Regions from separate parts of the Cellulomonas sp. Root137 genome, predicted to be linked through region 1. Evidence: riboswitches for the same ligand, from Rfam matches in the RefSeq annotation. Region 1 holds a riboswitch; each other region holds the start of a gene.
The links. A riboswitch is a leader RNA that binds a small molecule or an ion and turns the genes downstream of it on or off. The one in region 1 is predicted to bind S-adenosylmethionine.
Positions count from the first base shown of each region.

Region 1 (3,261 bases):
CACTTGGCCAGGATCTCCTCGAAGATCACGACGGTGGACCCGAACAGCGCGCGCGCGGAGACGATGCGCGACCCCGACTGCACGATCGCGGCGATCGACGTGAACACCGCCGACATGCCCGACGCCGTGGCGAACGCGGCCTCGGCGCCCTCGAGCAGGCGCAGGCGCTCCTCGAAGGTGGACACGGTCGGGTTGCCGTAGCGGGAGTACAGGAAGCGGTCGGCCTCTCCGGCGAACGCGGCCTCGGCCTCGGCGGCGGCGGAGTAGACGTAGCCCTGCGTGAGGAACAGCGCCTCGGACGTCTCGTTGAACTGCGACCGCACCAGGCCGCCGCGGACGGCGAGCGTGTCCGGGCGCAGGTCGGTGCGCGGGGTGCGGCGGTCGTCCCAGTCGGCAGGCCCGGGGACGCGCCGGTCGCTCACGCCTGCCGCCAGGGGAGCCCTGCCGCGCGCCAGCCGGAGTGGCCGCGGTGGCCGTCGGTACCGACGTCGCCCTCGAAGCCCTCGAGCACGTTGTAGGCCGGGCCCAGCCCGGCGGCGGTGGCGGCCTGCGCGGCGGCGACGGAGCGCACGCCCGAGCGGCACAGGAACACGACGGGCCGTCCCGCCGCGACGCCGGCGTCGGCCAGCTGCTTGAGGAACTGCGGGTTCGGGCGCCCGGACGGGTACGACACCCACTCGACCAGCGCGGCCCGGCCGTCGATCGGGGCCGAGTCGGGGATGCCCACGTAGCGCCACTCGGCGTCGGTGCGGACGTCGACGAGCACCGCGCTCTCGTCGGACGTCAACAGGTCCCAGGCCTGCTGGGGGGTCAGGTCGCCGGCGTAGCTCATCGAGGTCCTCGTCTCATCGGTCCTGGCGGTAGCACCCTCGGCCGGGCACACGGTGCCCGCGGGTTGCTGCGGCGTCGTCGAGCCAGATCTCTCAGCCGCTCTGGATGGTGGCCGTGATGCTACGCGCGGCGGCGCCCTCCTTCCAAGTGGTGGACAAGGCGTCCCGGTGGGCGAGACGAAGTCGGCGGCGCGTTGACAGCCACCGGGAGGTGCCGGGACCCTCGTTGCAGGTCATGAGCGCCAGCGTCAAGCCCCGGCTCGCTGGCCGGCAACCCTCCTCCGCGGTGGGGTGCCCCGGGTGACGACCTGGCCGCGTCCCGTCCGGGGCTCGGCAAGCGCGGGGTTCCACCTTCTCGACGGGTGTTCCCCCGGAACGTGTCGGAGGACCCACCATGACTGTCACCGCCGAGCGCCTCTCGTGTGCGACCGAGGTGAGCGCCCTGCTCCCCGTGGTCGGCGGCACCACCACCGTCCCGCTCGTGGACGGCACGCACCGCGTCTACGCCAACCTCGACTACGCGGCCAGCGCCCCGGCGCTCGAGGCCGTCGCGGCGCGCGTCACCGAGGTGCTGCCGCTGTACGCGTCCGTGCACCGCGGCGCCGGGTACCTGTCCCAGGTGTCCACCGCGCTGTACGAGTCCGCGCGCCAGACCATCGCGCGGTTCGTGGACGCCCGTCCCGACGACGTCGCGATCATCACGCGCAACACGACCGACTCGCTCAACCTGCTGGCCGGGGTCGTCCCGCCGGGGGGCCGCGTGCTGGTGCTGGACGTCGAGCACCACGCCAACCTGCTGCCCTGGGTGCAGTCCTCCGAGCGGCACGGCAACCGGACCACCATCCTGCCGATCGCGTCGACCGTCGCCGGGACCCTCGACGCGCTGCGCGACGAGCTCGCCCGCCAGCCGTACGCGCTGGTCACGATCACGGGTGCGTCGAACGTGACGGGGGAGGCGCTGCCGATCGACCAGGTCGTCGCGCTCGCCCACGCCGAGGGCGCCCGCGTGGCCGTCGACGGTGCTCAGCTGGTCCCGCACCGCGGCTTCTCGCTGGCCGACACCGACGCCGACTACGTGGCGTTCTCCGGGCACAAGACGTACGCGCCGTTCGGTGCGGGGGCGCTCGTCGGCCGCCGCGACTGGCTCGACACGGGTACGCCGTACCTCGCAGGGGGAGGTGCGGTGCGCGACGTGCGGGCCGATCGGACGGTCTGGCAGCCGGCGCCGGCGCGGCACGAGGCCGGGTCGCCCAACGTGCTCGGCGCGATCGCGCTCGCGGAGGCCTGCGACCAGCTCGCGGCCCTGCCGGCCGGGGCGCTCGCCGCGCACGAGGAGGCGCTGCGCGAGCGCCTGGTCGAGGGGCTGTCGGCCATCGACGGCGTCGAGATCGCGCGCATCTGGCCGGACTCCGCGGCACCGGTCGGCGTCCTCACGTTCACCGTGCCGGACCACGACCCGGGCCTGGTCGCCGCGTACCTCGCCGCGGAGCACGGGATCGGGGTCCGCGACGGCCGCTTCTGCGCGCACCCGCTGCTGGCCCACCTGGGCGCGTCGAACGGCGCCATCCGCGCGTCGGTCGGCGTCGGCACCACCAGCGAGGCGGTCGATCGTCTGGTCACCGCCCTGACGGAGTACCTCGCCACGGGTCCGGCCGTCCGCTACGAGGTGGTCGACGGCTGCTGGGCCGTGGTCGACGACACCCGCCCGCTGCTCGCGGTCCACGGCCTGGACCACCTCGCGGCGACGGCCGCCGCGGCGTGCGGACCGGCCCTGGACGACTGACCCGTCCCGCCCCGGCGGGCTACCCAGCGCTCACTTCGGCAGTTCGCGTCGAGCTCGGAAGTTCCAGCTGCCGAAGTCGACTGCACCTGCCGAAGTCGCGCTCGGGGGCCTGACGGGCCGCGGGTGCATCCGGGCGCGGGGGAACGGACGAAGAGGACACAGGGCGCCCTCCGGGTGCCCGCGCGGTGCGGCGCTGGGCGTCGGCCGCGACCGTCGTCCGTAGGAGCCACCATGAGGATCCGTCGCACGCTCTCCACCCTCGTCGCCGCCGGCCTGGTCGCCGGAGCCGGGGTCGCCCTGGCGCCCGCCGCGAGCGCCGCGCCCACCGGGACGTCGAGCCTGGCCGCCCTGCTCGCCTCGGACGGGGACACCTTCGACCGCAACTGGTACGACTTCGACATCCTCGACCAGGCCGTCGGTGCGGTGCTCGCCGCCAAGCCGACCAGCCCCGTCGCCGTGCTGGCCGACGGCACCGTCCCGCTCACCGCGTTCGTCCCCACGGACCGCGCGTTCCAGCTGCTGGCCAAGGACCTGACCCACCGCTGGTACGGCACCGAGGAGAAGGTGCTCACCGCGCTCGCGGGTGCGGTCGGCATCGACGCGATCGAGCAGGTGCTGCTGTACCACGTGGTCGCGGGCGCGACGATC
Region 1 covers NZ_LMFG01000001.1:1,275,989-1,279,249, forward strand. The annotation lists gene ASD18_RS06130 (O-succinylhomoserine sulfhydrylase) at 1-359, opposite strand, end outside; gene ASD18_RS06135 (rhodanese-like domain-containing protein) at 419-832, opposite strand; SAM riboswitch class I at 828-943, opposite strand; SAM riboswitch class IV at 1,062-1,176, shown strand; gene ASD18_RS06140 (aminotransferase class V-fold PLP-dependent enzyme) at 1,225-2,613, shown strand; gene ASD18_RS06145 (fasciclin domain-containing protein) at 2,845-3,261, shown strand, end outside.

Region 2 (3,261 bases), on a different contig from region 1:
GTCCCACAGCTTCCGCGCGACCGCGACCAGCTCGGCCGCACGCTCGTACCGCTCGTCGTGCGGGAGGAACCCGCCGCGCCGGAAGTTCTCGCCCGTGAAGGCGTCGCTGCTGGTCACGAGGTTCCACGCGGCACGCCCGCCGCTGAGGATATCCAGCGTCGCGAACTGGCGGGCCAGCTCCCACGGCTCGTTGAAGGTCGTGTTGATCGTCCCGGCGAGCCCGAGGCGGTCGGTCACCGCGGCGAGCGCCGCCAGCACGGGCAGCGTGTCGGGCCGGCCCATCACGTCCAGGTCGTGGATCTGGCCCTTGTGCTCGCGCAGCCGCAGCCCCTCGGCGAGGAAGAAGAAGTCGAGCTTCGCCTCCTCGGCGCGCCGGGCCAGGTGCTCGAACGACGTGAAGTCGATCTGGCTGCCGGACCGCGGGTCGCTCCACACGGTGGTGTTGTTGACGCCCGGGAAGTGGACGCCGAGGTGGATCTGCTTGCGGGCGCCCATCAGGCGATCGCCGCGTAGCGGTTGACCGGTCGGGCAAGGCCCAGCTGGTCGCGCAACGTCGGACCGGTGTAGCGATCCCGGAACGCCCGTGCGTCCCGCAGGAGCGGGACGACACTGTCGACGAGGACGTCGAGGTCCGTGTGCAGCGAGGCCGGCCGCACGACGAACCCGTCGGCCGCCCCGACCGCGGACCAGTCGAGGAAGGTCTCGGCGAGGTCCCGTGCCGTCCCGACGTGCGTGAGGGAGCCGGTGTCCCACTCGACGCCCTCGAGCTCGGTGAGCAGGTCGAGCCGGGCGCGAGCGCTCGCACGGTCCGGGCCGATGACCACGAACGCGTCGACGAGCACCCGCAGGTCGCCCGGCTCGCGACCGGCCGCCGCCGCAGCGGCCCGCAGCCGGAGCCGCAGGTCGAGTGCCTCGTCGCGGTCGGTCGCGCTGATCCGGACCACGTCGGCGTGCCGCGCGGCCAGGCCGAACGACGCCTCCGAGCCGACGCGCACCACGATCGGCGGCTGCCCCTGCGGCGGACGGGGGGTGATCGACGGACCCTTGACCGCGAAGTGCACACCGTCGTGCTCGACGTAGTGCAGCCTGGCCCGGTCGACGAACCGGTGCGTGGCCTGGTCGCGGATCTCCGCGTCGTCCTCCCAGCTGTCCCAGAGCGCGGTGACCACCTCCACGGCCTCCTCGGCCTCCGCGACGGCCCCCGCCTCGGTGAGAGCCGGGCCTCGGCCCACGTGCGTCGCGTCCTGCTCGTCGTCGGTCCAGCTCACCTGCCACGCCGCCCGACCGCCGCTGACGTGGTCGATCGTCGCGATCGCCTTCGACACGTGGAACGGCTCGGTGTGCGTCGTCGCGACCGTCGGCACCAGGCCGATGCCCCGCGACCGCGGCGCCAGGCGCGCGGCGACGAGCGCGGCGTCGAGCCGGCCGCGCAGCGTGGTGGACCGGGACGGCTGCAACGAGAACGAGTCGTCGAGCACGACGAGGTCGAGCGTGCCCCGCTGGGCGACCTCGACGAGGTGCTGGAGCCGCTCGGCGTCGAACAGTCGCTGCGCCTGCGAGCCGTGGGTCCGCCAGGCGGCGGGGTGCGCGCCGGCGTCGCTGAGGTCGACACCGAGGTGCAGCTGGCGGGGGGTCACCGGAAGTGCCATGGGGAAGGTTCCGTTCTGGGTCGTCAGGGCGCGCCCCGGCGCAGGAGGCTGCGGCGCACGGGGGTGCAGGCGTAGGTGTGTCGAGCGGCGCGGGTACCGCGGCTCAGTCGCTCAGGTGCCGGTCGGGGCCGGCCAGGCGGGAGGTGTCGTCAGCGACAACAGGCGCCGGGACAGCACGGGCGCAGGATCCAGAGAGCCGTCGTCGGCCGTCGGTCCGAGCTCATCGTGCGTCCCTTCGTACCCGCCTGGCGGGCGCTGCGTCGTTGTCGGGCACGAGCAGGACGCTCGCGCAGGACCAGGTCGTCACCCGGGGCACCCCACACGCAGGAGGGTTGCCACCCAGCAAGCCGGGGCTTGTCGCTGGAATTCATGACCTAACAGGTCGGGAAAGTAGGCATAGGTCGTCGGCGTGTCAATGGTCCGCGCCGAAAGTCCAGATGGTGGGACGGATCCGTCCGGTGCGAGGATGGGCGTCTCCACCACCGGCAAGGGAGCACGCGCACGCATGGGCACGACCACCGACGTGACGATCGGCACCGACGACCCGACTCGCCCCGACGTACTCGGCCTGCTCGGGGAGCACCTCGCGGACATGTACGCGACCTCGCCGGCCGAGTCGGTGCACGCGCTCGACCCCTCGGCGCTCGCGGCCCCCGGCATCACGTTCTGGACCGCCCGCGCCGCCGACGGCAGCCTGCTCGGCTGCGCCGCCCTCAAGCAGCTCGGCCCGACGGACGGCGAGCTCAAGTCCATGCGGACCAGCGCCGCCGCACGGGGCCGAGGGATCGGGGCGGCGATGCTCGCGCACGTCCTGGGCGCGGCGGCGGAGCGAGGCCTCCGCACCGTGCACCTGGAGACGGGGACGCAGGACTACTTCGCACCCGCCCGCCGCCTCTACGAACGGGCCGGGTTCGTCGCGTGCCCGCCGTTCGCGGACTACGTACCGGACCCGCACAGCGCGTTCTACGCGCTCACGCTCCCGACGCGGCCGTGACTGCCTCACCGCGATGGCAGGTGGCGGTCTCCTGGGCGGTCGTCGGTGAGGGCGGGCACGTGGCCGTCCGGACGAGCCACTGGTGGGAGGTGGCCGCTGCCGCTCGGGAGCATCGGCCTGCGCGGACGCTCTACCACGGCGCCCTGGAGCTCGTGGTGGACGGCCGCCCGCTCGTGGTCGAGATGACACCCACGTGGGGCCGGGCCACTCGCGAGGTCGTCGCCACCGGCCCGGTCGGCTCGCGCTGGCTCGGCTGGTTGCCGTTCTTCCGCTACGAGATCCGGTACACCCGACCGCCCGGCCCCACGGGGCACGGTGCCACCGTGGTGAGTGACCGCCGCGAGGCCGTCGAGGCCGTGCTCGCCGCCGTCCCGCACGTGCCGCGACTGACGTGGGGCCGCGCGGTGGGACCGGCCCGGGACATGTGGAGCTCGAACTCCGTGGTCTCCTGGGTGCTCGCCGAGGCGGGTCTCCTCGACGCCTGCGCCCCGCCCCCCGGCGGACGTGCACCGGGGTGGGACGCGGGGCTCGACGTGCGCGGCTGAAGAGTCTCGTATTCCGACCAGCTGTGTCCACAATAAGAGACGGTCCTGTTGCCCAGGCTCCGGGACGGTCATC
Region 2 covers NZ_LMFG01000003.1:149,174-152,434, reverse strand. The annotation lists gene ASD18_RS15770 (NtaA/DmoA family FMN-dependent monooxygenase) at 1-495, opposite strand, end outside; gene ASD18_RS15765 (LLM class flavin-dependent oxidoreductase) at 495-1,649, opposite strand; SAM riboswitch class IV at 1,904-2,024, opposite strand; gene ASD18_RS15760 (GNAT family N-acetyltransferase) at 2,155-2,643, shown strand; gene ASD18_RS15755 (hypothetical protein) at 2,640-3,188, shown strand.
Region 2: another riboswitch for S-adenosylmethionine. It lies ahead of ASD18_RS15765 (LLM class flavin-dependent oxidoreductase); the one in region 1 lies ahead of ASD18_RS06140 (aminotransferase class V-fold PLP-dependent enzyme).

Region 3 (3,261 bases), 810 kb from region 1:
CTCGGGGACCAGGTAGTGGTAGTTGGTGTCGAACCACTTGGTCATCTCGAGCGGCAGGTCGTCGCCGCGGCCGCGCGCCACGGTCGAGTACCCGGCCAGGTCGAGGGCGCCGTCGGCGCCGACGACGTCCGCGAAGCGGGCCGGCACCGCACCGACCACGGCGGTGGCGTCGAGCACCTGGTCGTAGAACGAGAACGCGCTCGGGATCGCCGGCACGTCGGTGGCCAGGCCGAGCTCGGCCAGCCGCGTGCGGGTGCGGCGGCGCAGCTCGGCGGCGGTCGCCTCGACCTCGTCGGCCGTCGTGCGACCGGCCCAGAACGCCTCGAGGGCCTTCTTCAGCTCGCGGCGCGGGCCGATGCGGGGGTAGCCGAGCACGGAGCTGGCGGGAAACTTCGGGCTGTTCTCGGTCATGTGGTTCAGTCCCTCGGGGGTCGGGCGGGTGCCGTGTCCTGCGGCCAGCTGGCCAGGTCGGGAGCTGTCCGAGCTCCGCCGTCGAGGTGTGCACCCTCGAGCAGGTCAAGTGCGGCGTGGTGCTGGTTGAACGTGTAGAGGTGGACGCCGGGTGCGCCGCCGTCCAGGACGCCGTTGACCAGGTCGACGCTGGCCCGGATGCCCCGCCGATGACGGTCGAGCTCGTCGTCGGCGGATCCGAGCAGGTCGATCAGGTCCTTCGGTACCGGGACGCCGGTCAGCTCCTGCACGCGCAGCAGCCGGGCCGGGTCGGTGGTCGGGATGATGCCCGGGATGATCGGGATGGTCACGCCGGCCTCACGGGCCTCCGCGACGATACCGAGATAGTCGTCCGCGTCGAAGAACACCTGCGTGATCGCGAAGTCCGCACCCGCCTGCTGCTTGGCCAGCAGCGACGCGACGTCCTGCGCGCGTGTGCCGCCCGTGGCGTGGTTGCCCCGCGGGAACGCCGCGACCGCGACGGACAGGGGTCGCACGCGCGCCCGCACCGCCTGCGACGGGCTGTCCAGGCACCGCTGCGCCTCGATCTCGCGCAGGAGCTCGACCAGCTCGCCCGCGGTCTGCAGGCCGTCCGGGTGTGCCTGCCAGTCGCTCTGGTCGGTGGGCGGGTCACCCCGCAGGGCGAGGAACGACCGCAGGCCCTCGTCGAGGAACTCCCCGACGATCGTCGTGATCTCCTCGCGCGAGGTGCCGACGCAGGTCAGGTGGGCGATCGGGTTGAGCGACGTCTCCTGCAGGAGGCGGCGGACCAGCGCGCGCGTGGTGACCCGGGTCTTGCCCGAGGCGCCGTAGGTGACCGAGACGAAGTCGGGGTGCACCGACTCGAGCTCGCGGATGGTGGCCCACAGGCGCGGAGCCGCATCGGGGTTCCGGGGCGGGAAGAGCTCGAACGAGATCGTCGGGCGGTCGTTCGCGTTCTGCGCCCGCCGGGCGGTCGCGGTGTGCAGCCCGGGGGTGCGGGGCTCAGCCACGGCTGCGCTCACGGCGCGACCGGCCGGGTCGTCGGCACCGCGGTGGTGCGGGGACACGTGTCCTGTGGGGGCATGACTCACTCCATCGCCCCTGGCGGAAGCACCCACACCCTCGCGAGGAGGGGGGTTGCTGCGGCGTCGTCGAGCCAGGTCTCTCGGCCGCTCTGGATGGTAGGCGCGATGGTAGTCCGCAGATCACATGCTGGGCAACAGTGATCGACCCGTGAGACGTCGCCGTCCGCGGGAGCATGCCTGGTTCGGCGGCCGTCTAGTGCGGGCGGCGCGGGACCAGGTTCGAGGAGCGCATGCGGCTGCGCTGGGACGGGACGTCGAACCACGAGTTCGGCGAGCCGGCCGGGACGGACAGCAGCCCGACCTGGACGGCCTCGAGGATCTCTGCGTCGGGGACGACGTTGTCCGTCAGCGCCTCGGCCGCCGCGCGCGCGGCATCACGCCGAACGTCGGGGTCGGGCATCTCCGTCATGGCGGCACTGTAGTCCGCAGGGCGCGCGGTGCCGAGAGGGCGGCCCGCACGATCACCCGCCAGAAGCAAATCTCACCCGGCGAGCGCTCCGGTGCCGGCGGAGCCCCACGCCGACGGGCACGTGGCCAGGTGGTCGTCGACGACCCCGCACGCCTGCATCGCCGCGTAGGCGGTGACCGGGCCGACGAACCGGAACCCGAGCGACTTCAGCTCCTTGGCCAGCGCGCGGCTCTCCGGCGTCTGCGCGGGCACCCCGGCCCAGCCGGCGGGGCGCTGGTACCCCGTCCGGTCGGGCGCGTGCGACCAGAGCACCTCGTCGAGCGTGCGTCCCGCCGCGTGCAGCTCGCGCAGGGCGCGGCCGTTGGCGATCGTCGCCTCGATCTTGGCGCGGTTGCGCACGATGCCGGCGTCGGCCATCAGGCGGGCCACGTCCTCGTCACCGAACTCCGCGACCACCTCCGGGTCGAAGTCCGCGAACGCCGTGCGGAACGCGGGCCTCTTGCGCAGGATCGTGATCCACGCGAGGCCCGACTGGAAGCCCTCCAGGGCGAGCCGTTCGTAGAGGGCGTGCTCGTCGTGGACGGGCTTGCCCCACTCCTCGTCGTGGTACTGCTCGTACAGCGGGGTGCCGTCGCCGAAGCAGCGGCCGGTGAGCGGGACGTCGGGCGAGGTCATGCGTCGAGTCTGCCCGGCGGGGCTGACAAGTGGGCGCCGCCTGTGCACGCGATGGGGCTGTGGGCGGCTCACGAGGCCAGGGCGATGAGCCTCTCGATCCCGTCGAGGATGAGCACGGTGCCGAAGTCCAGCTGGTCGTCCTCGGGCGCGTCCTCCGGGAAGGAGAAGGCCCCCGCGTTCGCTGCCCGGCGCAGTGTGGGGTGCTCGTCCGGGGAGGCGAGCATCGTGATGAGCTCTCCCAGGTCCGGCGGCAGGGCTCCCCCGGCGGTGGTGCCGACGGCCGCGGTGCGCCCGGCGCCGCTCAGCTCCTCGCCGATCCGCAGCTGGTCCAGGGTGTGCGAGGCGAGCAGGCCGATGGCTCCCACCTTCTGGTGCTCCGTCAGCGGGGTGCCGTCGAGCGCCGAGAGCATCGCCTCCATCCAGGCGAGCCGCCCGGGCCCGACCGCGTGCAGGACCGCGGACGCGCGCGCCAGCCACGGGTGCGCGCGCAGGATCGGCTGCTGGACGGCGAGGACCAGCTCGAGCCGTTCCCGCCAGCCGCCCACCTCGGGCCCGAGCACGGGCGGCCGCCCCGACGCCCGGTCGGACATCAGACTGAGCACCTCGTCCTTGGACGAGACGTACCGGTAGAGCGACATCGTGGTGAACCCGAGCGACTCG
Region 3 covers NZ_LMFG01000001.1:461,135-464,395, reverse strand. The annotation lists gene metE (5-methyltetrahydropteroyltriglutamate--homocysteine S-methyltransferase) at 1-411, opposite strand, end outside; gene ASD18_RS02180 (methylenetetrahydrofolate reductase) at 417-1,454, opposite strand; SAM riboswitch class I at 1,522-1,617, opposite strand; gene ASD18_RS02175 (hypothetical protein) at 1,711-1,926, opposite strand; gene ASD18_RS02170 (DNA-3-methyladenine glycosylase I) at 1,999-2,601, opposite strand; gene ASD18_RS02165 (TetR/AcrR family transcriptional regulator) at 2,670-3,261, opposite strand, start outside.
Region 3: another riboswitch for S-adenosylmethionine. It lies ahead of ASD18_RS02180 (methylenetetrahydrofolate reductase); the one in region 1 lies ahead of ASD18_RS06140 (aminotransferase class V-fold PLP-dependent enzyme).